Regions from separate parts of the Cytobacillus sp. Hm23 genome, predicted to be linked through region 1. Evidence: a T-box and tRNA genes for the amino acid it is inferred to sense, from the RefSeq annotation. Region 1 holds a T-box; the other holds one or more tRNA genes.
The links. A T-box is a leader RNA that pairs with one kind of tRNA and senses whether it is charged. The one in region 1 lies ahead of ACSVDA_RS04815 (glutamine--tRNA ligase/YqeY domain fusion protein), so its partner is inferred to be a tRNA-Gln.
Positions count from the first base shown of each region.

Region 1 (11,718 bases):
ACTATGATACATAGTATATGATTATTAAACTCCTCATGTTAAGGGAGCTATCAAATTGTAGGTTAACAGCTGGAAAATGATTATATAAATATAATTGAATATGAAAGGGTGAAAATTATGGAGCAAATTTTAAAATTAACTGTACCAACACCATTTCCAGTTGGTGATGTTAATATGTATCTCATAAAAGGTGACAGCTTAACGTTAATAGACGCTGGAATTAAAACAGAGGAAGCATGGAATGTTTTTAGAACTCAATTAAATGAATACGGCTATCGCCCAGAGGATATTGAGCAAGTTGTTATTACACATCATCATCCAGATCATGTTGGTTTACTAGATTATTTACCTGCTGATTTACCGGTTATTGGTCATCCGAAAAATGAGCCATGGATTAGTCAAGATAAGGAATACTTAACGCAAAGGGAATCTTTTTTTACATCACTTTTTTTTCAAGCGGGTATAGATCCAGCCTATATGCCTCTCATCGCGAAAATGAAGCTGTCTCTCCGCTTTTCTTGCACTCGGTCATTAACAGGTGAAATTATTCAAGGTGAAACGATTGATGGTTTGCATGAATGGAAGGTTATAGAAACACCAGGGCATGCCCAAAGCCATATCGTGCTTTATCGTGAATCAGATGGACTGTTAATTGCAGGTGATCATTTATTAGCAGCTATTTCACCTAACCCGCTGCTTGAAGCACCTATGTTTGGTGAGATAAGCCGTCCAAAACCTCAATTACAATATAATGAGTCAATTAAAAAGCTACTTGATATTGATATCTCTTATGCTTTTACTGGTCACGGAGAAGATATAGAAGATGCACATTCGTTAATTCTTAAACGCCTTGAAAAACAAAAAGAAAAGGCATATTATGTGCTAGACATGTTAAAGAAAAAACCTATGACTGCTTTTGAGGTGTGTAAGCAGATGTATCCTTCTGTTTATCAAAAGGAGTTAGCTCTCACAATGTCTGAAGCGTTTGGGCAATTGGACTATTTAGTGGATATCAACGAAATTGTAGTCGATACATCAAGCGAGCAATGGCTATATTCCGTTCAAGTTTCTAAAGTGTTGTAACGTGAACAAGTTGTAAGTGTTTAATGGCTAACGGTTCTAGGACCAGTTAGCCTTATTTAAATAGATGGCTCTTATGCTAAACCTCTATATATTGTTTTAAATTTTTTATCTTCAATTTGTACTGCTAATTCGTGTGTTGTTTCTTTCTCAGACCTCAGTGGGTGTGAATAGTGAATAGGTAGCTTAAACATTAAAACGTATATATTTTAACAATTTAGTGTATTTTAGAAGTAAATATTTACAAAAAATGCTTGCACTGATACTATAAAAAAAACTAAAAATTGTAATCGCGACGAAGAGAAGAGTAGATAATATTAATTCTTTACAGAGAGCTCCAACTGCTGAAAAGGAGTAAGAATTATTTGTTGAACCAAGCCTCAGAGTATCGCATTGGAACTTATTTTAAGGGATAGTGTGACAGGTGCTCCTGTTATAGAGCTAGGGTATAAGTATTAAATTTTAATACCGTACCTGAAGAGGTTAATATGGTGACATATTAACAAACTGGGGTGGTACCACGATATATAATCTCGTCCCCAAGACATAACTAGTCTTGGGGGTGAGATTTTTTTTGTTGAACCATTCAAATTTAAATTTAGGAGGATAGAAAATGAGTGAGAATAAGATAATTACCAACGGTTTTATAGATAGATTAATCGAAGACGACTTAATGGATGGTACTTTTAATAGACCTATTTGTACAAGGTTCCCACCTGAGCCAAATGGATATCTTCATATTGGTAGTGTTTATGCTATTCATACAAACTTTATGGTCTCTCAAAAGTTTAATGGGAATTTTAATCTACGCTTTGATGATACAAACCCTTTAAAAGAGGATATTGAGTTTGTTAATGCAATTATTGAGGATATTAATTGGTTAGGCTATCGCCCAGGTAATCGAGTATTTTATGGGTCAGACTATTCTAATGAAATTTTTAATGCTGCTGTTACATTGATAAAAAAAGGTAAAGCTTATGTTTGTGACCTTTCTCCTGAAGAAATTACAAATTATCGTGGTACTTTAATTGAACCTGGAAAAAATAGTCCATATAGAGAAAGAACTATTGATAAAAATTTATCTTTATTCTTAAAGATGAAAAAGGGTGAATTTCCAACAGCTTCTAAAGTATTACGAGCAAAAATAGATATGGAGTCGCCAAATATCAATTTAAGAGACCCTATCTTATATAGGATCATTCACAAAAACCATTATAGAACGGGTAGTGATTGGTGTATGTATCCGATGTATGATTTTGCACATCCAATTCAAGATTCAATAGAAGGGGTTACACATTCTCTATGTTCCATAGAATTTAGAGACCATCGTCCGTTATACGAATGGGTATTAAGTGAACTCGATGTAAAAGAACCACCGAAACAAAGAGAGTTTGGCAGAGTAAATCTAACAGGAGTTGTAACTAGTAAAAGATATTTAAGAGAGCTGGTAACAGAAGGGTATGTAGATGGATGGGATGACCCGAGATTACCAACAATAAGGGGATTAAGAAGAAGAGGAGTTACTCCAGAAAGTATCAGAAAGTTTATAAATGAAATTGGTTTTGTAAAACATCAAAGCACTGTTAATTATGCAATGCTTGAAAGTATCGTTCGTAACGAACTGAAACCGAAAGTGAAAAGTGTTATGGCTGTCTTAAATCCTTTAAAGGTTACTATTACGAACTTTGATGAAAATAAGAAGGAAATGCTATCAATTGACAACAATGTAGAAAATCCTAATTTAGGAAAGAGAGCTGTACCTTTTTCAAGCGTAATTTATATTGAAAAAGATGATTTTATGGAAGTGCCCGTAAAAGGTTTTAAAAGGTTAACATTGAATTCAGAGGTTCGATTAAAGGGAGCCTATTTTATTAAGTGTAATGAAGTTATAAAGGATGAGACTGGTGAAATTATTGAACTTCGTTGTACGTATGACCAAAAAACAAAAAGTGGAACAGGTTTTACAGGCAGAAAAGTAAAGGGTACGATTCATTGGGTTTCAGCTCTACATGGTGTAAAAGCAGACGTTATATTATATGAGAAATTATTCGAGAATGAAGATATCGTAAAGGACAAAGAGAAAACATGGATGGAAAAAATCAATCCGAATTCGAAAGTGATTAAAAAAGACTGTGTCATAGAACCTGCTATTAACAACTCAAAGATTGAAAGTAAGTTTCAATTTTTCCGTCATGGTTATTTCAACGTAGATAAAAATTCATCAGCCGAAAAGTTAATTTTCAACAGAATTGTTGCATTAAAAGATTCTTGGAAAAGAAAATAGCAAGAAAATAATCCAAGTGATAAAATTACAATATCAGTAAACGTCTAATAAACTAGAAACTACCTCAATTATTAAGGCAATCAATATTTATTTTTGAAAAGAAAAGAATTGAAAATGGTTTAGTAAATGTTCGATCCTATCAGGTGTATTAATGCATGTGAAAATACAATGCTTGTCTATAGATAAAAAAACTTTTAAAGGCTACAATTGATAAAACCGTCATATAAAAATAAAATGAACAAATATGTCTCTTATGGAACTTAATTTTTGCGGGGGAGAAGTATGAATACACTATTAAATAAAAACATCGTTATTACAGGAGCTTCCTCAGGGATTGGTGAAAAAATTGCTTTGAAGGTGGCTGAGATGGGTGCTCGCCCTATAATGCTAGCTCGATCTGAAGACAAATTAAGAGAAATTTCATCATATATAAATGAAAAAGCTTCAGTCGATAGTCTGTATCTTCCACTTGATGTAAGTAACTTAGCTCAAGTAAAGGTAGTTTTTCAACAAATTTATCAACAAGTTGGACATATAGACATTCTCGTAAATAACGCTGGATTCGGTATTTTTGATTCATTTATTGAAGCAAATATGGATGATATTGAACGAATGTTTGCGGTAAATGTACTTGGGTTAACGGCTTGTACGAAGGAAGTGCTACCTTCTATGGTAAGCAATAACTCGGGGCATATAATAAACATTGCATCTCAAGCGGGCAAATTGGCCACACCTAAATCTAGTGGTTATTCAGCTAGCAAGCATGCAGTCATCGGATTTACAAATAGTTTAAGAATGGAGCTTGTTAAAACAAATATTCATGTTTCAGCAGTTAATCCCGGACCAATTGAAACAAGTTTTTTCAATACTGCTGATAAATCAGGTAATTATGTGAAAAATGTAAAAAAAATAATCTTGAAATCAGAGTATGTGTCTGAGCAAATCATAAAATTAATGATTAATCCTAAGCGAGAGTTAAATTTACCTAGATGGATGAATGCTGGTAGTGTTTTGTACCATTTATTTCCTAGAGTTTTTGAGAAATTTGCAGGAGTATTTGATAAGAAATAACATTAGTTAATGAAGGGTAATTGAAAAATTACACATCAAAACAAACCACCGATATGAACGGTGGTAATTTGTCTAAGTGTGCTTAGTTAAGGTTTGTGAAGTTTTGGAATTGAAAGTAATTCTCGTATCAGTGTTACAGTAACAGAATATTGACGCTATAATGTTCCAGTATTATTCGTCTGGAAAGGTGTAGTAGTTATGCATCTTTCTGAACAAGTAAAATTCCAAGATATACTACACCTATCGTCAATGGAGGCTCCTCCACTACACGAAGCGGTTACTTCAGTAACATTTCTACGACAAAAAGAAAAACTTTGATTTTGAGATATAATTAAATCTTGTGTGAGTATTTCTGTGTTGTTTGAAAAGATACGTATAGTTGCGGTTTGGCAAGCCCCGTTATCAGCAGGTCCAGCGGGGTTATTACCCGTGGCAGAAATTGTTCCACTTAAAGAACCTTGTGTGTCTCCAGAAAAAATCCGGAATTCAGGGTCCGTACAAGTTAACGTAGTATCACCTTGCATGTCACTAATAAAGGTAGGACAGTCACAACAAGATGCCTTCTCTGTAGTAGTTACTTTAGTGCTACCACAGCATGAGGATGTAGTATATTTACCCATGTCTTAGCCTCTTTTCTTAGTTTGTCTAGTGTATTTTATTCTTGATAATTAGTAATGATTGGGCGTAAGAGTAAAAAAACATTTTGAAGGAAACTGAATCTGAATTTCAGTTCAAATACGATAAACGAGCACCTTTATTTTAGCCGTTCATCCTTATGAGGGTTATTGGACAGGGATTGCTCTAGCCTGTAGCATTACTTCCAATAGAATTTAACCTTATTGGATAGTCAATAACTCTTTGAAACTGATTTTATACTCCATAAGTAAATTACTTCAAGATTATTGTCACTAGTTCACACAAAGTGACTAGGGAGTGAATATTTAATCATTTGAGTAGTTATTTTATATATCTAAGGAAGCTTTGCTCATGTAGAGAAGGGTTTTTTTTTGAATGGAAAGATCATAAGTAAGTAACTTGACATCGTGGTGATCTAGCTCAATAGAAATTAGTATACATAGTACAACTTTAATCGGAATACATTGAGCATAAATAGAGTTGGAAGAAAAAATCGAGGTATTACTTTTTAGGAGGAGTCCGTCATTGAAAATGCTTGTTACAGGGGGAGCTGGTTTTATTGGAAGATGGGTTGTTAATCAGTTATTATCAGATCACCACAAAGTGTGGATAGTGGACGACCTATCAAACGGTAGAATAGAAAATATTCAAGAGTTTATCGGAAATGAAAATTTTATAGAATTTGTTCATGGGGATATTAAAGACACTACTTTATTAAACGAACTCTTTCAACAAAAGTTTGATCTTTGTTATCATCTTGCAGCAAGTATTAATGTACATGATAGCATTGAGTACCCAGCTATAACATTTAATAATGATACTATTGGAACATTTTACATCCTTGAACAATGCAAAAAGCATAGTGTGAAGCTTGTTTTTATGAGTACATGTATGGTTTATGAACGGTCTTCAAGTGACGAAGGTATTAATGAGGCACATCCAATTAAACCAACTTCGCCATATGCAGGAGCAAAAATAGCAGCTGAAAATATGGTGCTATCGTATTATTATGCATTTGGTCTTCCCACAGTAGTTGTTCGCCCGTTTAATACGTACGGTCCTTATCAAAAAACAAATGGCGAAGGTGGGGTAGTCACAAAATTTCTGCAAAATAAATTGAATGGTCAAAGCTTACATATTTATGGTGAGGGGAACCAAACGAGAGATTTCCTTTACGCAGATGACTGTGCTCAATTTGTTGTTGAAGCGGGATACTCTACTCAAGTAAATGGAGAAATTGTAAATGCGGGATTCGGGCATGATATTTCAATAAATGAGTTAGCAAAGATGATTGTTGATAGTGATTATTCTATGATTCAACACGTACCTCATATACATCCTCAAAGTGAAATTGAGAAACTATTATGTAATTATGATAAGGCAACACAACTATTAGGGTGGGAACCGAAAGTAAGCTTAGAAAAAGGAATAAGAAGAACTGAGGAGTGGGTTAAAAGTAGGTTAAGTTAAAGATATAATAAATTTTGGCAAGAAGGTGGATTAGTGGTTATTTTCTGCTAACTTCAAATGTCGCTCTCAATTTTTGTGATACAGTGTTACTTCTACAAATAAGAGATCACTTCTTTATATTCCACATTTTTAAAAATTGCTTAATTTCTACATCACTATAGAAGTGCTTTACAAATCTGGAATCATATATCTTATCAAGTTTTTTGTCACAGAAAACAATGCACTCTCGAAATTTAAGATATGCATTATAATATTCCTTTTGTGAAGCTAGATTTTCAAGTTGAAGGTCGAAATATTTTAATCCTAAAAATTGCTGAAACGCCTCTGGAGCATTTTGGTTTAAATTCTCTAACCTTAATAGCAAAAGCTCTACGTTATTGTGCTTATATATTTTGTAACCTTTTTCTACAGAAAACTCATTTGCAAAAACATCTATCCCAAACACTTTTTTCATTTCTAAGTCGAACCAAGAATCAAAACTCTCAAAAGGAGACTTAGTTGCTTCAACATCGAAATATTTGCATAGCAAATCTTCAATTGTTATCTTTCCATCTTTATATCTACTATTGAAATCCTTATAATGTGTATTAATATTCTGAAAGAACCAAGCTATACTTTGGGAAACTGGCTCTCTTATTAAAGTTATTATTTTCCAATTTTTTTTTTGATCATCTATATATTGGTTTAGAAACTGCGCTTCTCCATTTGGTTTAAAACCTTTGAAATGATAATTTCTAGTGGTTTCACTTTCTAATCCTAGCTCAGTCATATAATGGACATCATACAGATCAAAAAAATTTCTCAAAGATTTTTTTATTGTTTTTGAACCAACCTTCCCCATAGTGTATAAGACGATGGTGTAACCATTTAGTAAGTTTACTTCTTGGAAATATAAGTCATGTAAGTTTAAAATCTTTATATTTTTATAACTCCTATTTGATAATAATTTTACTATTTCTTTGGCTACTATATAGTGTTCAACAGAGACAATGATATAAGCAGGGTCTAATTCTTTAATTTTATCTAAACTGTGTATTTTTATTCCACTAATCTTACTATTTTGCTTTTCTACTGCACGGTCTATAAGACCTACTATATTTTTTTTCATTTCATTGTTTATACGACAAACAATATGTTCTGTAGTTCTCCCAGCTCCGTATATGGCAATTGTATTTTTTTCTAAAACTTTAGAAATAGCTTTTGACATCAAATCATATTTAATTATCATTTCCACCACCAATCAAGTCATGATGAATAACAATCGTTTTTTATATTTATTTCACAAACCAGACTCTTATAAATATATTTCACCTTTTCTTTTTTTAACTCATTTTATTCAACATTAATTTGAACTATGTTTAATAGCTCTAATTTTTGAACTATATTGTTAGATAACATAGGCCAACTTTAACTTGAATATATTGAATGTAGAACTAAGTAAAATTATTTAATGGGGTAAAAACAAAGGGAGAAAAAATTGTGAATCAGAAGGGCAATGATACAGGAATGGTTTCTATGATAAAAATATGAACAGGTGGGACTTTATTGGAAGAAAAAGAGGCATTAAAACAAGTGTATTCACATATAGCTGAAACCGCATATTCACAAATAATGAGAGAAGATTTTCATAAATTCAAGGGCGTAAGAAAGATTTTTATAATTAGGTCTAGTAGCTTGGAGGTATTTAGAAATTTTATTTCATTGTTATTTAGCATAAATGAAAATACATTTGTTTATGTACTTTCACACGCTAGAGATAAAGAGGAAATTACTGATATATGCAAAGGCAGATGTGAGGTAATTGAGTACTCTGGTAATAACACTTACAATGTTGATGTCCTTAAAAATCAAATAAATTATATAAAGAGCCTGAATATTAATGAATTTTGTATGCTTTTTAGTAACCGTCAAGGTATTGGTTATGAAAATATATGTGAAATTATGCTCAGTTTAACTGATAAAAATTTTTATGCCTACAATAGTTATGGAGAATTATTAAATATAAAAGGGCCTTCTAAATATTTTACATCATTAAATGCCATTAAAGCGTTAAGTGAATGGTATTGGGAGAAAATTGATAAATGAATATATATTATTTGCGAAAATATTTGTTGATTTACTTCAACAAGTTTTTTTATAAATGCCGATAAGTAAATACAATATAACAGTATTCTTATAATGACAATAAGTTGTTGTGCTAGAGATAAGCATCATAGATTACTGCTGTTGAATCAGATATTTGATTTCTAATAAATGGTTGTTTTTACCAAGATATAAATATAAGAGTGGAAAAAAGGAGTGATTATCTATTGTAAAAATAGGTATAGATACAAGGGTGTTAGATTATCAACAAAGGACTGGTCTAGGTAGATATACTATAAATTTAATCAAAAAATTAGTAAGAGGATACGAAGATCAGTTTGATTTTGTCGGTAGTTTTGAACACCTCAATAAAGTTCATACTGAGTTGCCCCATTATGACTTTGAATATGCAAATAAACTTATGGCCTTAATTGGGAATGTATATGATTTAGACCTAATATTCTCGCCTTTTTTTCCAATACCAGAACATAGAAATTTTAAAGGGGTATTAACTATTCATGATTTAATTCCATTAAAGCTAGTAGAATGCTATAAAGATACGCAAGTTTATGAATTGATGGACCAATATATTCGAAATACAGTAAAACATATAGAACATATCATTGCAGTATCAAATCATACTAAAAATGATATTATTGAGTTATTTTCGGTAGAAGAAGAACGAATTACTGTTATACATCCAGGGCTAGATAATATATTTTTGTCAAAACAAGAAATAAACAACCACGATAAAGTAAATCTATTCAATAAATATAATATAGATAAACCATATATATTATCTGTATGTTCATTTGAACCTCGAAAAAATCTCGATCGTATTTTAAGTGCATATGAAAAACTAAGAGATTCACATCATGAACAAATAGGTTGGGTTTTAGTAGGAGGAGGTTTGTCGTTATATGCAAAGCTTCTCTCTAATATACAAAATAGCAAATATAATAGTGATATCGTGATTACAGGGTACATTCCTGATCAGGATCTTCTAACATTATATACAAATGCAGAATGTCTTATCTATCCCTCTTTATATGAAGGGTTTGGTTTACCTGTTATAGAAGCAATGGCATGTGGTACACCGGTTGTGATATCAAATAGTTCTTCATTAAGGGAAGTTGGTGGTAATTTAGCTGTCTACTGTAACCCTTATAATGTGGATTCTATATTTAAAGGACTAGAGGAAATTTTGCTTTGTGAAAAACGAAAACAAGCAAATGAATTTAAAAAATGGGCATCTCAATTTTCTTGGGAGAAAGCTGGTGAACAAACTAGAAATATTCTATTTACCATTGCAAATGGGAGGTAACAAAAAATTATGAGGGTATTGGAAATCATCCCATTTTTAATAAGTGGTTCTGGAAAAGTTGTAACTACATTATCTTTAGAACTAAGAAAATATTGTAAAGTAACTGTGGCAACTTCAAGACCAGTTGAACAAATAAAGGATTGGGATGAATATGAAGAAATATTAAAGAAAAACGATGTGCCTATTATAAAAGTTGACTCCTTTAAGCGTGATTACAAAAGTATGTGGATGGAAATTATATCGTTGACAACTATTTTAGATCAATTTGACCTTGTTCATGTGCATGCTGGATATCCAGCGTTCTTAGTAAATATGGCTAAGGAACTTTGCGGTAAAAACATTCCAATTGTAGCAACATTCCACAGTTGGAATGTTAATAGGCCAGCATGGATGAACATAGCTGATGGATATGCATTTAATATGTGTGATGAAATATATACAATGTCATACTATTGGAAAGAATTTCTAGAATTTAACATGAATATTGATAAGAACAAATTAGAGGTTATCCCTTGGGGAATTGATGTGAAATATTGTGAGAATATTCAGTTGAATAAAAAACTAAAAATATTATATTGTCAGAGCGATGAATTTTGTTTTGTTACTTTAGGACGTATAGAAGAAAGGAAGGGGATATTACATTTAGTTAAATCTTTTAAAAAAGCGTTAAATCAAATTAAAAGAGCGAAATTAATCATTATAGGTGAAATTGCTGAACAGGACTATTATGAGAAAGTATTAAATGAAATTCAACGAAGTGGTATACAAGAACATGTTGTGTTTACTGGTATGCTAAAAAATCCTCTAGAATTAGTTAAGTGTTGCAATGTTTTTGTGTTTCCTACACTAAGTGAAGGTCTAGGTATTGTTGGGCTAGAGGCGATGGCTCTTCAAGTCCCTGTAATAGCCTCTTATACAGAAGGTGTTCAAGATTATTTACGCCCAAATATTAATGGAATAGGGGTGAAACCAGGGAATATAGATGAACTTGCTGATGCATTAATCTATTCATATGAGAATTACTATAAATTATCGGAATTAACAAAAAGCGCAAAAATGACTGTAAAGAAGAAGTATGATATTAACGAATGTGTCAGTAAATATGTAAACACAATTAGAAGACATAACCAATAACTATTCTCAACACTCTTTAATATGAATAAGAACTATTGCTACAATTTAATTCTATGAAAACGCTAGTTGCTTTCACCATTAGTTCATATTTTCAATCGGATTTATCGAAAGCATATAATTTATTTAAAATAACGGAATAAAGTTTAATCAAGACAGTCTATTAAGAAGGAAAACATTCGTAACAAAAACATTCTAATATCTGTGACTGAAATTGCCGTTAATTTACGAGATAAATTGTACTTAGTATTCTAAATTCAAAGAATGTTGACTTGAATGATTTTGTTAGTATTCTCTCTTCAATATTGAAAATCATAATGAGAGTAGGGGAATAAATGCATCACGTATTACTATCAGGAGGATCGGGGAAACGGCTGTGGCCAATATCTAATGATTCAAGATCAAAGCAGTTTTTGAAGATATTAAAAGATGACAATGGAAATGTAGAATCAATGGTTCAGAGAGTTTTACGTCAGCTGCAATTAGCTGGTGTAAAGGATTCAATATACATTACTGCACCTAGATCTCAAGTAGAAATGGTACAAAATCAAATTTCTTCTTCTATATCACTAATTGTTGAGCCTAACAGGAGAGATACGTTTCCAGCTATTTCGTTAGCTGCAACTTACTTACTATCATT
Region 1 is NZ_JBPXRQ010000005.1:58,156-69,873, reverse strand. Features, by position in the region: gene ACSVDA_RS04820 (MBL fold metallo-hydrolase) at 118-1,083, shown strand; T-box leader at 1,367-1,624, shown strand; gene ACSVDA_RS04815 (glutamine--tRNA ligase/YqeY domain fusion protein) at 1,694-3,364, shown strand; gene ACSVDA_RS04810 (SDR family NAD(P)-dependent oxidoreductase) at 3,647-4,435, shown strand; gene ACSVDA_RS04805 (hypothetical protein) at 4,591-5,055, opposite strand; gene ACSVDA_RS04800 (dTDP-glucose 4,6-dehydratase) at 5,597-6,541, shown strand; gene ACSVDA_RS04795 (putative capsular polysaccharide synthesis family protein) at 6,648-7,769, opposite strand; gene ACSVDA_RS04790 (hypothetical protein) at 8,087-8,626, shown strand; gene ACSVDA_RS04785 (glycosyltransferase family 4 protein) at 8,877-9,947, shown strand; gene ACSVDA_RS04780 (glycosyltransferase family 4 protein) at 9,957-11,081, shown strand; gene ACSVDA_RS04775 (sugar phosphate nucleotidyltransferase) at 11,414-11,718, shown strand, end outside.

Region 2 (11,718 bases), on a different contig from region 1:
TCGAATCCTGCCTGTGGAGCCATTTGGAGAGTTGTCCGAGTGGTCGAAGGAGCACGATTGGAAATCGTGTAGGCGGTTAACACTGTCTCAAGGGTTCAAATCCCTTACTCTCCGCCACTTGGTTTATAAAATATGAAGCTATTTGAATGTCTATTGGCCCGTTGGTCAAGTGGTTAAGACACCGCCCTTTCACGGCGGTAACACGGGTTCGAATCCCGTACGGGTCACCACGGAGGATTAGCTCAGCTGGGAGAGCACTTGCCTTACAAGCAAGGGGTCGGCGGTTCGATCCCGTCATCCTCCACCATAAAGAACATCTTAAATTCCCATTATCGCGGGGTGGAGCACGATCGAATTCTCTTCCTTGAGGTAGCATCAGCGTACCGATTGATAAGCATTAAGAATAAGCTTGAAGAAATCGGGACGGAGGCGCAAACAATGCGCATAGAAAAACTAATTAAATTCTTATTATCGCGGGGTGGAGCAGTCTGGTAGCTCGTCGGGCTCATAACCCGAAGGTCGCAGGTTCAAATCCTGTCCCCGCAACCAAAGAAAAAATGTGGTCCCGTGGTGTAGCGGTTAACATGCCTGCCTGTCACGCAGGAGATCGCGGGTTCGATTCCCGTCGGGACCGCCAGTATTGAAAAAAATTGGCTCGGTAGCTCAGTCGGTAGAGCAAAGGACTGAAAATCCTTGTGTCGGCGGTTCGATTCCGTCCCGAGCCACCATTTGAAAGATATATGCTATACAATGGAATTAAGCCGGTGTAGCTCAACTGGTAGAGCAACTGACTTGTAATCAGTAGGTTGGGGGTTCAAGTCCTCTCGCCGGCACCATATAGTCTTTTCAATGAGTTGGAGGGGTAGCGAAGTGGCTAAACGCGGCGGACTGTAAATCCGCTCCCTGAGGGTTCGGCGGTTCGAATCCGTCCCCCTCCACCATTCATTATTATAGGGGCATAGTTTAACGGTAGAACAGAGGTCTCCAAAACCTCCAGTGTGGGTTCGATTCCTACTGCCCCTGCCATTTTTAATTTATGGCGGCTGTGGCGAAGTGGTTAACGCATCGGATTGTGGCTCCGACATTCGCGGGTTCGATTCCCGTTAGTCGCCCCATTTAAAATGAACATATTTCTAAATAGTGCATATAGTTTATAGTAGAAGGTTCTTTATTGGGCTATAGCCAAGCGGTAAGGCAACGGACTTTGACTCCGTCATGCGCTGGTTCGAATCCAGCTAGCCCAGCCATTTGCGGAAGTAGTTCAGTGGTAGAACACCACCTTGCCAAGGTGGGGGTCGCGGGTTCGAATCCCGTCTTCCGCTCCAATTTTGGCGGCATAGCCAAGTGGTAAGGCAGAGGTCTGCAAAACCTTTATCACCGGTTCAAATCCGGTTGCCGCCTTTTTCACCTAGTCGCCGGGGTGGTGGAATTGGCAGACACACAGGACTTAAAATCCTGCGGTAGGTGACTACCGTGCCGGTTCAAGTCCGGCCCTCGGCACCATTTATAGTAATTGTATTTGCCGGTGTGGCGGAATTGGCAGACGCGCACGACTCAAAATCGTGTTCCTTCGGGAGTGTCGGTTCGACCCCGACCACCGGTATTTAAAAAGAACTTTGAAACGTTGATATATCGAACATTCAGACGATGACTCATGCGGAGTACATCGTCTTTTTTATGTGTCACTCCGCACGATTTATGCACTAAAATTTGGAACTTACTGGAATACATAATTAAGTACTATATTAACGAATTAACCACGTATAAGCCCATAAATCCGATGAAAAATGTTAAACTCGTTGGTGATCTCAAAACCATTGTCGCTACGTTAAGCGTGAAACAATTAAATGAGTTATTCAATCAACCGGATTTAATAACGTTCACTGGCGTCAGAGATTATATGTTTATGCTGTTGTTAGATTTGTTTTCTGAGGAAGTAAAGGACAAGCATCGGAATTTTTCTCTGTTAAACAATTTGAAGAAGCGTTATTTTAAAATCGAAATTATTTGTAGAAAGAGGTATTAAGGTGAAGAGAAATTTACTTCCTGCATCTATTATGTTTTTAGGATTATGTATTGTTTTAAGTTCGTGGCTTATTTCGCAATCTTTAAAGTCAAATCAAGCGAATGAGTTACAAAATAAATATGATTTTAATAAGATTGCTGGTGACTTCTATATCATAATGGATAAACAGACAGGAGAGATTTGGCGTAAAATCGGCGGAGATGATTGGGAGAAACTAAATTCAATAAATGATATAGAGAATTAATTATAAGTCTAAACCGCCCAAGTTTTATTTTGGGGCGGTGTTTTTTTTACTATTTACATACTCCAAAAATTATCATAATCCACGCTGTAACCTTCCTTTTTAGCGCCTTAATAATTTTACTTGCCGTTTTCATATTCGGCTTGAAACCATCGTTTTACTAAGCCTTGTAATAGTCGGTCTTGAAGCGACAGTTAATTTCGCCATTTTAACATGTGTGATATCTTTTCGATCAAGCCATTTTCCGAATTTACTTCTTGGTTTATCCGAACACATAAAATTCCTCCTCATATCTTTTTTGCCATTCTCGTTTAAAAAGTTAGTTTTAAACAAGAACAAAATGAACATAATGGACAAGCACAACGAGGCGGATTAACTTACGATGAAATAGCCGAAATGGTAGGTATCGATGTTAGCTCGTTAAGACGTTGGCGTAATGATGACCTTTTAACGAAGAATTGAAGAAGCAAGTTATGCAAAATAGTGTCAAGCATTTGCCGGGTATTATGTGGGACGACGATAACGCTGCGATGTTTAGGACGTTTATGCAAAGTATGTGGTTACTGACGGAGAAAGTTGAGGTTGACTCGAAGGACGGTAACAAGATGTTGAGTGTGTCGGATATTAAAGAGAAGATCAAGCGGTTTAAGGGCGGTAAAGAAGAGGCTGAAAAGAGGTAACACTTATCGATAGAATATTAGACATAGAAATAAGAAGATAATAGGAACGATTTCAAGCGAATGAAAGTGTAGTTGTTTTGTTTTATACGTCCAAACACTGTTATAAATATCGGCATAATATACCGTATTAAACTGTGATAGCGGAGGTAGAACGATGAGTCAATATAATAAAGTGAGTACTTGTTGCGGGAGTAAAATCAAGGAAGGAAAAACGTGTGATTGTCCGTGTCAATTGCTCGCGGATGTTATAAGTTCTCAAAATGATGGTTTAAATAGTACGGATAATAATAGAGCAGAAGTATACAACGGTAGAGCAGTTGGAATACGTGGTAAGGCAGAGTTAAAAGATGGTATAACCAATCCTACTGGGATGGGTGAAGTAGTTATTAATTTTACTTCAAATGGTATTATACAGCCTATAACCCTAAAATTAAATGGTATTGGCAGCATCTCTAGTAAAATCTTTTCATTCCTAAATGTAACCAAAATAGAAGTGATAGTTATGAGTGGAGTGGACCTAAATGTACTTGTATCTACCGATGGAATGACAGAGCTATGTAGATAAGCCTGCAAGCCTAACCCTTTCGAATTAATTCGAAAGGTTAATCGTATGCAGTGTTTTAGTGTAGTAAAGCGTAGGTAGATCAAGCGGTTGAAGGGCGGTAAGGGTGATGACGAGTAAGACTATTGCTTATGGACTGCGTAGAGTCATTATTAATAAGTAGGGACTCGGAGGGATTACAATCGAAAATAAGCGTAGTTGTTTCATTTTATACGTCCAATCACGGTTATAAATATCGGCATAATATACCGTATTAATCTGTGGTTGTGGAGGAATAACAATGGGTCAATACAAGAAAGTAAGTACATGTTGCGGGAGTGCTACTGGTAAGGATAAAACGTGTGATTGTCCGTGTTTATTGATTGTAGATAATATTATTACTTCAAACATCAATATGAATGCTACAACTAATAGTACAGCTGAAGTATACAACGGTAGGCCAGTTGGATTGCAAGGTGAGGTGGTTTTAAACGAATCAGGAATAGCGGATATGGGTGAAGTAGTAATTAATTTTACTTCAAATGGTATTATACAGCCTATAACCCTAAAATTAAATGGTATTGGCAGCACCTCTAGTAAAATTTTTTCATTCCTAAATGTAACCAAAATAGACATAGTGGTGTTGAGTGGACAAAATTTAGAAGTAGGTGTAACTTGTGATGGAATGACAGAACCATGTAAAAGAGGAGCTATAGGGTACGGAAGTGCAGTTGAAAAAGTAACGCAATGCGATTGTCCTTGTCAGCTACTTGCAGATGATATAGGTACCACAAATACTGGCTTAAATAGTGTGACTAATAATCTGGTGGAAGTATACAACAGCAGACCTGTAGGATTTCACGGTGAGGTTGTTTTAAGAGAAGATCAAACAGACCTAGTCGGTGTAGCAGAGGTACTTATTAATTTTACTTCAAATGGTATTATACAGCCTATAACTCTAAATTTAAACGAGGTTGACACTAACGATCACAAAATGTTTTCATTTTTAAATGTAACTAAAATAGACATAATGGTTTTGAGTGGGGAAAATTTAGCTGTAGATATAGATATTGATGGAATAACAGAACCGTGTAGTTAGGTCTGCAAGCCGAATTCGGCGCGAGGTACCTCGAACACTTTCGCATCAAAACGATAGATTAATCGCATGCAAGATTTAAGCATAGTAAAGCGTAAGCAACGCGCTAGAAAGCGCATGATACCAACGATGTATAAAATAACGTATATTCGATAAATTTATACGTCATATCAACGTTTGTGAATGCGTGTTGGTTCCGATAGTAATTATTATATAAACTAGATTTGCATGAAGGATACACTGTTATTCATAAAACGGAGCGTTGTCGCAAAGGGTAAACGGTTGACCCCCAAGCGCCCCGATCAGAACCAGCTTATCTGACGGAGAAACTATACGGATATTAAAAATCACTTTGACTTTAACTCGCATACATTGTAAGAAACGAATTAAGGAGGTCGGTACAGAATGGTACTGGCTTATGTCGTGAATGCTAGTCCCTCTAATGTTTCCGTTATTGATACGAAAATACACTCAGTAATAGCTACCGTTTTGGTGGGGCAGGGGCCTGATAATATTGCGATTTCACCTAACGGGAAACTGGCTTATGTTACTTTCAGTAGATCTGTAGAAACTGGTGTGTCAGTTATTGATACTAAAACACATTCAGTTATTGCAACTATTCAAGTAGGAGGTTCGCCTGAAGGAATCGCTTTTACACCTGATGGAAAGCTTGCCTATATAGTAAATGGTGTTAGTGAAAATGTATCGGTGATTGACACAAAAACTCATTCTGTCATTGCAACAGTCCCGGTAGGCAGCAGTCCGGAAGCTATAGCCATAACACCAGATGGGAAACTAGTTTACGTGAATAATCGTGATGATGTTGGTGATGTTTCTATTTTATCGGTTATAGACATCAAGACTCATAGTGTAATAGCGACAATCACTGTTAGTAATGATCCTAGAGCAATTTCTTTTACACCCGACGGGAAATTAGCTTATGCAGTAAATCAAGATGATGCAAATGTATCAGTCATCGATACAAAAACTCACTCTGTTATTGCAACTATTGGAGTGGAAGAAAACCCGATTGATATAAAGTTTACTCCGGATGGGAAACTCGCATATGTTGTAAATGAAGGCGACGATTCCGTAACTGTAATTGACGTGAAAACGCACAATGTTGTCGCTACGATTCCAATAGCTAATACGGGAGACAGTCCAAGTAATATCGCGATATCACCTGATGGAAAACTCGCTTATGTAGATACTAGAGACGGAAATACAGTTACGGCTATTGATGTAAAATCACAATCCAAAATTGCTACAGTTCAAATAGATGATAACCTCCGTTTCGTAGAGTTCACTCCGGACGGAAAATTTGCTTATGTTGGTAATGAAGGTGATGCAACGGTAGGTGTCATTGATGTAAAAACGCATTCAATAATCGCAACTGTCCCAGTTGGCTCTAATCCAGTTGCTATCGCTTTCACGCAGCATTAATATAACCTGCTTATTCTAAAATGATGCTCGCCATCAATTGGCGGGCTTTTTCGCGTGTATTAAAACAAAATGGAGGACGATCTTATGACGTGGGAAAAAGGTGAATGGCTCGATTATCATGAGCGACAACACAAAATTGAAGAAATAAACGACATTATCACGTTAATTGACGCTGAATATACCTCAGCCGAAGAAAGCAACAACGCGTTCGCATCTTACGAAACCAATCGCGAAGAAATGGATGAAGGTGCCGACGTGCTTTGGGCGGACGTTCACCCATTGTACAAGCTGATGAAATGAAAGTGGGACAACGGGTCTAATGAGTTTAACACCTAATATCGAAACAACCCAATCGACTAGGAATCAATGATATTTGTGCCGAGCACCTTTACGTATTGGACGGATACCACATCGAGTTTAGATTATAACTCAAAGCAATTCCTTATTACGATGAGTGTTGACTTTGCGGTGGGTAAAAAAAAGGCGACTACACGGCGATAGGTGTTGTTGCGAAGGATAAAACAACGAACCCGTATTACGTCATTGATTCGTGGGGCGAACGTGTTAAGCCCAACACATTTATGAAAAAAATCAGCCTCACTACATAGCAGCCCAGGAACAAATGGGGTAAGAACTCTTCGTCGATAAGCTGAAAGAGGCGCTAAGAAATGCGAATTACCGGGTACACTCACGAGTCCATAAAATTTAGCAAGTCAGCGTAAAGAGCTTCGAGTCGAGGTGATGTTGCCGAATAATTGAAAGCGGAGGCATAAAGTTTTCAAACAAATCATGTCTTATTACTCGAACAGTTCGAACGATACGGAGCGGGTGAGCAAGACGACTCAATTGAGGCAGTTGAGCAGGCGATTTCAATATCGAAGAAAGTAAGAGCTCGAGTAATGGGAAAGCCTGCGTGGTTGTTCTTATTCGTTATTTTTCTGTTTTTCTAATAACCTATCAGTCTTAGCTGATAATTTATAAAGATTCTCACTTATTTCGTTAAGCAGATATATACCTCTAAATAAACAACCGATAATGATACCAAAAGCGATAATTGCAGAAAAAATCGTGCCAGTAAAAAAGATGAAAAGATAGCTTAATATTGTAGTTAAAATTATTATAAATACCAAATACACATTAAAACCCCCTTACAGTCTATTAATTATATTACTTAAAGAAAGGAGGCGGCGCAATGTTCGAAATAGGTAAGCAGTTTCCACCAGCAGGCGACGTTGAACGCTTAGCAAATTATAAGCGAGGTAAATCTTTCTTTGACGGCAAGCAACACGAAGTCTATCAACGTGCTTCTGACCTTTCTTATCGCAAATGGAAAAGTTAGGTATCGTAGTGAACATCATCGATATACTTTGCACGAAGCCAGCCGATTTATTAATCGGCGAGCCACCGAAGTTTGAATTCGGGAAGGATAGCGAAAGTGTTGCCCAAAAAGCAATAAATCGCATAGTTGAGGAAAATGATATAACTCGGCAACTACATGAACTCACTGTCGGAAATGAGTATCGTGGAGATGCGTGGAATAAAACGTATTGCAATGTGAGCAAAGATTTATCAGCGATTTCCGACGATTTGGTGAAACAGGAACTCAGCCCCAAGCCAATTATTGAAACGGTACCGCCATGTTATATTTTCCCTGAGTTAGCAAACGGTTCGGAAAAGAAATTCAAGACGGTTAACATTGCGTGGGTTGAATATATTTGAGTCTAAGCGCGAGGAAGTGCCGTAATTGAACGTAGAAAAGCATGTGAGAGATGCCCGAACAAGGAAAATTGGAAAGAGAAGCAGAGCGTGAGTATTATCCCGTTAAAAAGCCGATGGTTGATGAATATATGTTAACAGAATGGGAAGAACGAATTTACCTAGCGATGGAATTTAATTACACGGTTTCATTTAAGACGTGGGATGACGGCGTTATTTCGATAGTAGTTATTTCATCGATGATAAGGCGAGGCAGTACGTTGCTGATACTCATACGGGATTTAAGTGTGTGAAATTTAGCGAGGTAGTTGGCGCTGAAGTAGACGTGTATGCGGAGTGAGATTGGGCTCTTTTATAGAGCGTTTTTTCTATGGATATAAATGGTCAAAAAAAAAGTAAAATTTTTTAAAATAAACTATTGCATAATTCGACATATCCTGTTAAGATTATATTCGTCCCAGTTAATGAGTCGTAAGCAATGAACATTCAACGATTGACTCATCGTAGTCACAACGGGATTTTAAACGATATTTGACCTTCATAGATTCAAAATCGTGTTCCTTCGGGAGTGTCGGTTCAGGACCGACCACATGTATTACAATTTCATATGCGGGTGTAGTTTAGTGGTAAAACCTCAGCCTTCCAAGCTGATGTCGTGAGTTCGATTCTCATCACCCGCTCCATACATACTAATCACAACGCAGTGTTTCGTTCAAAGAAAACGAAGCATTGCGTTTTTATTTTACAATAAGTTAGTATGGTGGTATTAGATTTGTTTACTATGTACGAACTGTTTTTAAACATAAAGGAAATTATATATACAACAATGGGGAAGGGGGGGTATTAATGAATATCCAAGCTTTAAAGGATGAAATAGTAAATTATGCACATTCCATTGGAATAGACAAAATTGGTTTTGCTAGCACCAACGTGTTTTCTCAATTAAAAGAACGATTACACGAACAACAAATGCTTGGATACCAATCGGGATTTGAAGAGAGTGACATTGAAAAAAGGACGAACCCAAGATTATTATTACCAGAAGCAAAATCAATAATATCCATTGCGCTAGCGTACCCTTCAAAAATGAGACATGCACCTCGAAGTACGAAAGATGAACGTAGAGGAATTTTTTGTAGAGCTTCATGGGGTAAAGATTATCACCATATTTTAAGGGAGCGTTTGTTAAAGTTAGAAAGCTTTATCAAAGAAAGGGTACCTAATGTAGAGTGTAAGTCTATGGTAGATACAGGAGAACTATCTGACCGCGCAGTAGCTGAGCGAGCAGGAATTGGCTGGAGTGGGAAGAACTGTGCAATTATTACACCAGAGTTTGGATCATTTGTTTATCTAGGTGAGTTAATAACAAACATTCCATTTGAACCCGATCAACCAATAGAAGAACGTTGTGGATCTTGTAATAAGTGCGTAGAAGCATGCCCGACTGGAGCATTAGTTCAAGGTGGCCAGCTGGATTCATCAAAATGTATTGCTTTCTTAACCCAAACAAAGGGATTTTTAGATGGTGAGTATCGCATGAAGATTGGTAATCGTCTATATGGATGTGATACATGTCAAATGGTTTGCCCTGAAAATAAAGGAAAGGACTCTCACTTTCATTTAGAAATGGAACCAGACCCAGAAATAGCAAAGCCACTATTAAAGCCCTTATTACAAATAAGTAACAGAGAGTTTAAAGAAAAATTTGGCCATGTATCTGGATCTTGGAGAGGGAAAAAACCAATTCAAAGAAATGCCATCATCGCGTTAGCACATTTTAAGGATGAATCTGCAATTCCGGATTTATTAAAGTTAGTTACTGATGATCCCCGTCCTGTAATACGTGGGACTGCCGTATGGGCATTAGGAATAATCGCTAAACATGATATTTTGTCACAGCTTAATAAAACTAAAGAACAAGAGAATGATCCAGATGTTTTAAATGAATACGAAAAATTATTTTATTCTCATTCATAATGAATGCAGTCTTCTACTTTTTTGTTATCTGGCTAATAATTTATGCTTCACCACATATGGTAGTAATGAAGGCTTATAGGTGGTGATTATTTGAAACAGAGCATTCATTTATTAGTGAAAGATAGGATTGACTGCTATGTAAATAGAAACAGCACGAAATTCAATGTTCTTAGTGAAAAAGAACAACAAGCACTCAATAGAAAACACGATCTTTGTAATAAGAGATCAGTAGAAGTGTTAAAATGCAATGTTAAAGGGAAAATACTTGGAAAAAAACAAATTGCAGGCAGTACGAGTATTAATTATGTCTTACACTATAGAAGTTTGATGAAACAGGGAGATTTTTTTTACATTGAAGAAATTTGTGAACATAGAATTGCTTCCTTTCTGTTAAATGAACTTATTAATGATTGTGAAGATAATAATTTTGTAAGTAAGCAAGAACATGTACCTTTGGATAGAAATCAATCTGATGTAACGAGAAAAACATTTCAATATGATCGGCTAGAAGCTGTTCGATATGCTGAAACTTGGTGGAACAGTTATAATGTAAAGTATAAAAAATTTGAAGTAGATTGTACAAATTTTGTATCACAATGTTTGCATGCAGGTGGAGCTCCTCTAGTTGGATATCCTAATCGTTCAAATGGGTGGTGGATGGCAGGGAATAGTTGGAGCTATAGTTGGTCTGTAGCACATTCATTAAGATGGTATTTATCAGGTTCAAATGCAGGTTTACGTGCAGTTGAAGTTGAATCTGCAAAGGCTTTATCACAAGGAGATATTATATGCTACGATTTTGAGGGTGATGGAAAATTCGATCATACGACGATAGTAGTTGCAAAAGACAAAGAAAGTTATCCTTTGGTTAATGCACATACGGAGAATAGTAGAATGAGATACTGGTCATATGAGGACTCTACTGCTTATACCCCTAATATAAAATATAAATTTTTTCATATTGTTGGAGACAGCTGATTTTTTAAAATTTTGGTATAATAATATAGAATTTTATGTTTGAGGTGAGATAATTTTGGGAATACATGTTGTACTATATCAACCAGAAATACCAGCTAATACAGGAAATATTGCTCGCACATGTGCTGCAACTGATACGACATTACATTTAATCCGCCCATTAGGGTTTTCAACTGATGACAAGATGCTTCGTCGGGCAGGACTAGACTATTGGCAATTCGTAAATATTCATTATTACGACTCATTACAAGAAATTTTTGATAAGCATGAAAATGGACATTTTTATTTTATTACGAAATTCGGTAAAAAGGCACATACAGACTTTGACTATAGTGGTCAAGATACTGATCATTTTTTCGTGTTTGGTCGTGAAACGAATGGTTTACCAGATGAAATAATTAAAAACAATATGGACTATTGTTTACGTTTACCTATGAATGATAATGTACGTTCATTAAACTTATCAAATACAGCAGCAATTCTTGTGTATGAAGCATTACGTCAACAAGAATATCCAGGCTTGTCGTAACAAACAAAAAATGACCTTCACAGTTATGTTGTGGAGGTCATTTTTTAATTGGCTGATTTTATGAACATAGACTTTGGTACGTATACATATAACATTCGAACGTATCTTTTCATAAATACCTAGCTGTGTCAGTTAACTTACGAAAAGAGCCTTTTAATTAAACTTGAAAGGTATTGTAATATGTCCTTTCAAAAAAATTAATTTTTAGCACCTGGTTTATCATCATACCCCGATGTAAATATTGCTGATAAAAAAGCAACCATGACAAGTAAAATTAGAACTAAACGCATTAGTATATCCTCCTTCAGTACTATAAATGTGCCTATAAACTTACGATATTTTTATTATAACTTATCAGACAAGATGTGTGAATGAAAAGTATGATTAATCAGTCCAATTTATAAAATGCTTTATAAAGGACTTCTTACTGATATATTAGCCTAATTCTCGTTTATTAATCATGCTATAGGTTATCCTCGCATACAGTATAT
Region 2 is NZ_JBPXRQ010000048.1:400-12,117, forward strand. Features, by position in the region: tRNA gene ACSVDA_RS21140 (tRNA-Asn) at 1-22, shown strand, start outside; tRNA gene ACSVDA_RS21145 (tRNA-Ser) at 26-117, shown strand; tRNA gene ACSVDA_RS21150 (tRNA-Glu) at 156-230, shown strand; tRNA gene ACSVDA_RS21155 (tRNA-Val) at 232-307, shown strand; gene ACSVDA_RS21160 (hypothetical protein) at 340-495, shown strand; tRNA gene ACSVDA_RS21165 (tRNA-Met) at 473-549, shown strand; tRNA gene ACSVDA_RS21170 (tRNA-Asp) at 562-637, shown strand; tRNA gene ACSVDA_RS21175 (tRNA-Phe) at 653-728, shown strand; tRNA gene ACSVDA_RS21180 (tRNA-Thr) at 761-836, shown strand; tRNA gene ACSVDA_RS21185 (tRNA-Tyr) at 857-941, shown strand; tRNA gene ACSVDA_RS21190 (tRNA-Trp) at 953-1,026, shown strand; tRNA gene ACSVDA_RS21195 (tRNA-His) at 1,040-1,115, shown strand; tRNA gene ACSVDA_RS21200 (tRNA-Gln) at 1,173-1,247, shown strand; tRNA gene ACSVDA_RS21205 (tRNA-Gly) at 1,251-1,325, shown strand; tRNA gene ACSVDA_RS21210 (tRNA-Cys) at 1,331-1,401, shown strand; tRNA gene ACSVDA_RS21215 (tRNA-Leu) at 1,415-1,503, shown strand; tRNA gene ACSVDA_RS21220 (tRNA-Leu) at 1,522-1,603, shown strand; gene ACSVDA_RS21225 (hypothetical protein) at 1,781-2,026, shown strand; gene ACSVDA_RS21230 (hypothetical protein) at 2,028-2,270, shown strand; gene ACSVDA_RS21235 (hypothetical protein) at 2,400-2,543, opposite strand; gene ACSVDA_RS21240 (hypothetical protein) at 2,822-2,947, shown strand; gene ACSVDA_RS21245 (hypothetical protein) at 3,102-3,512, shown strand; gene ACSVDA_RS21250 (hypothetical protein) at 3,790-4,587, shown strand; gene ACSVDA_RS21255 (beta-propeller fold lactonase family protein) at 4,990-6,027, shown strand; gene ACSVDA_RS21260 (hypothetical protein) at 6,112-6,327, shown strand; gene ACSVDA_RS21265 (hypothetical protein) at 6,951-7,163, opposite strand; gene ACSVDA_RS21270 (hypothetical protein) at 7,220-7,366, shown strand; gene ACSVDA_RS21275 (hypothetical protein) at 7,354-7,746, shown strand; gene ACSVDA_RS21280 (YolD-like family protein) at 7,797-8,036, shown strand; tRNA gene ACSVDA_RS21285 (tRNA-Gly) at 8,353-8,426, shown strand; gene queG (tRNA epoxyqueuosine(34) reductase QueG) at 8,590-9,720, shown strand; gene ACSVDA_RS21295 (amidase domain-containing protein) at 9,811-10,698, shown strand; gene trmL (tRNA (uridine(34)/cytosine(34)/5-carboxymethylaminomethyluridine(34)-2'-O)-methyltransferase TrmL) at 10,754-11,227, shown strand.
Region 2: it has a tRNA-Gln gene. The T-box ahead of ACSVDA_RS04815 (glutamine--tRNA ligase/YqeY domain fusion protein) is inferred to sense a tRNA for this amino acid. The anticodon was not compared.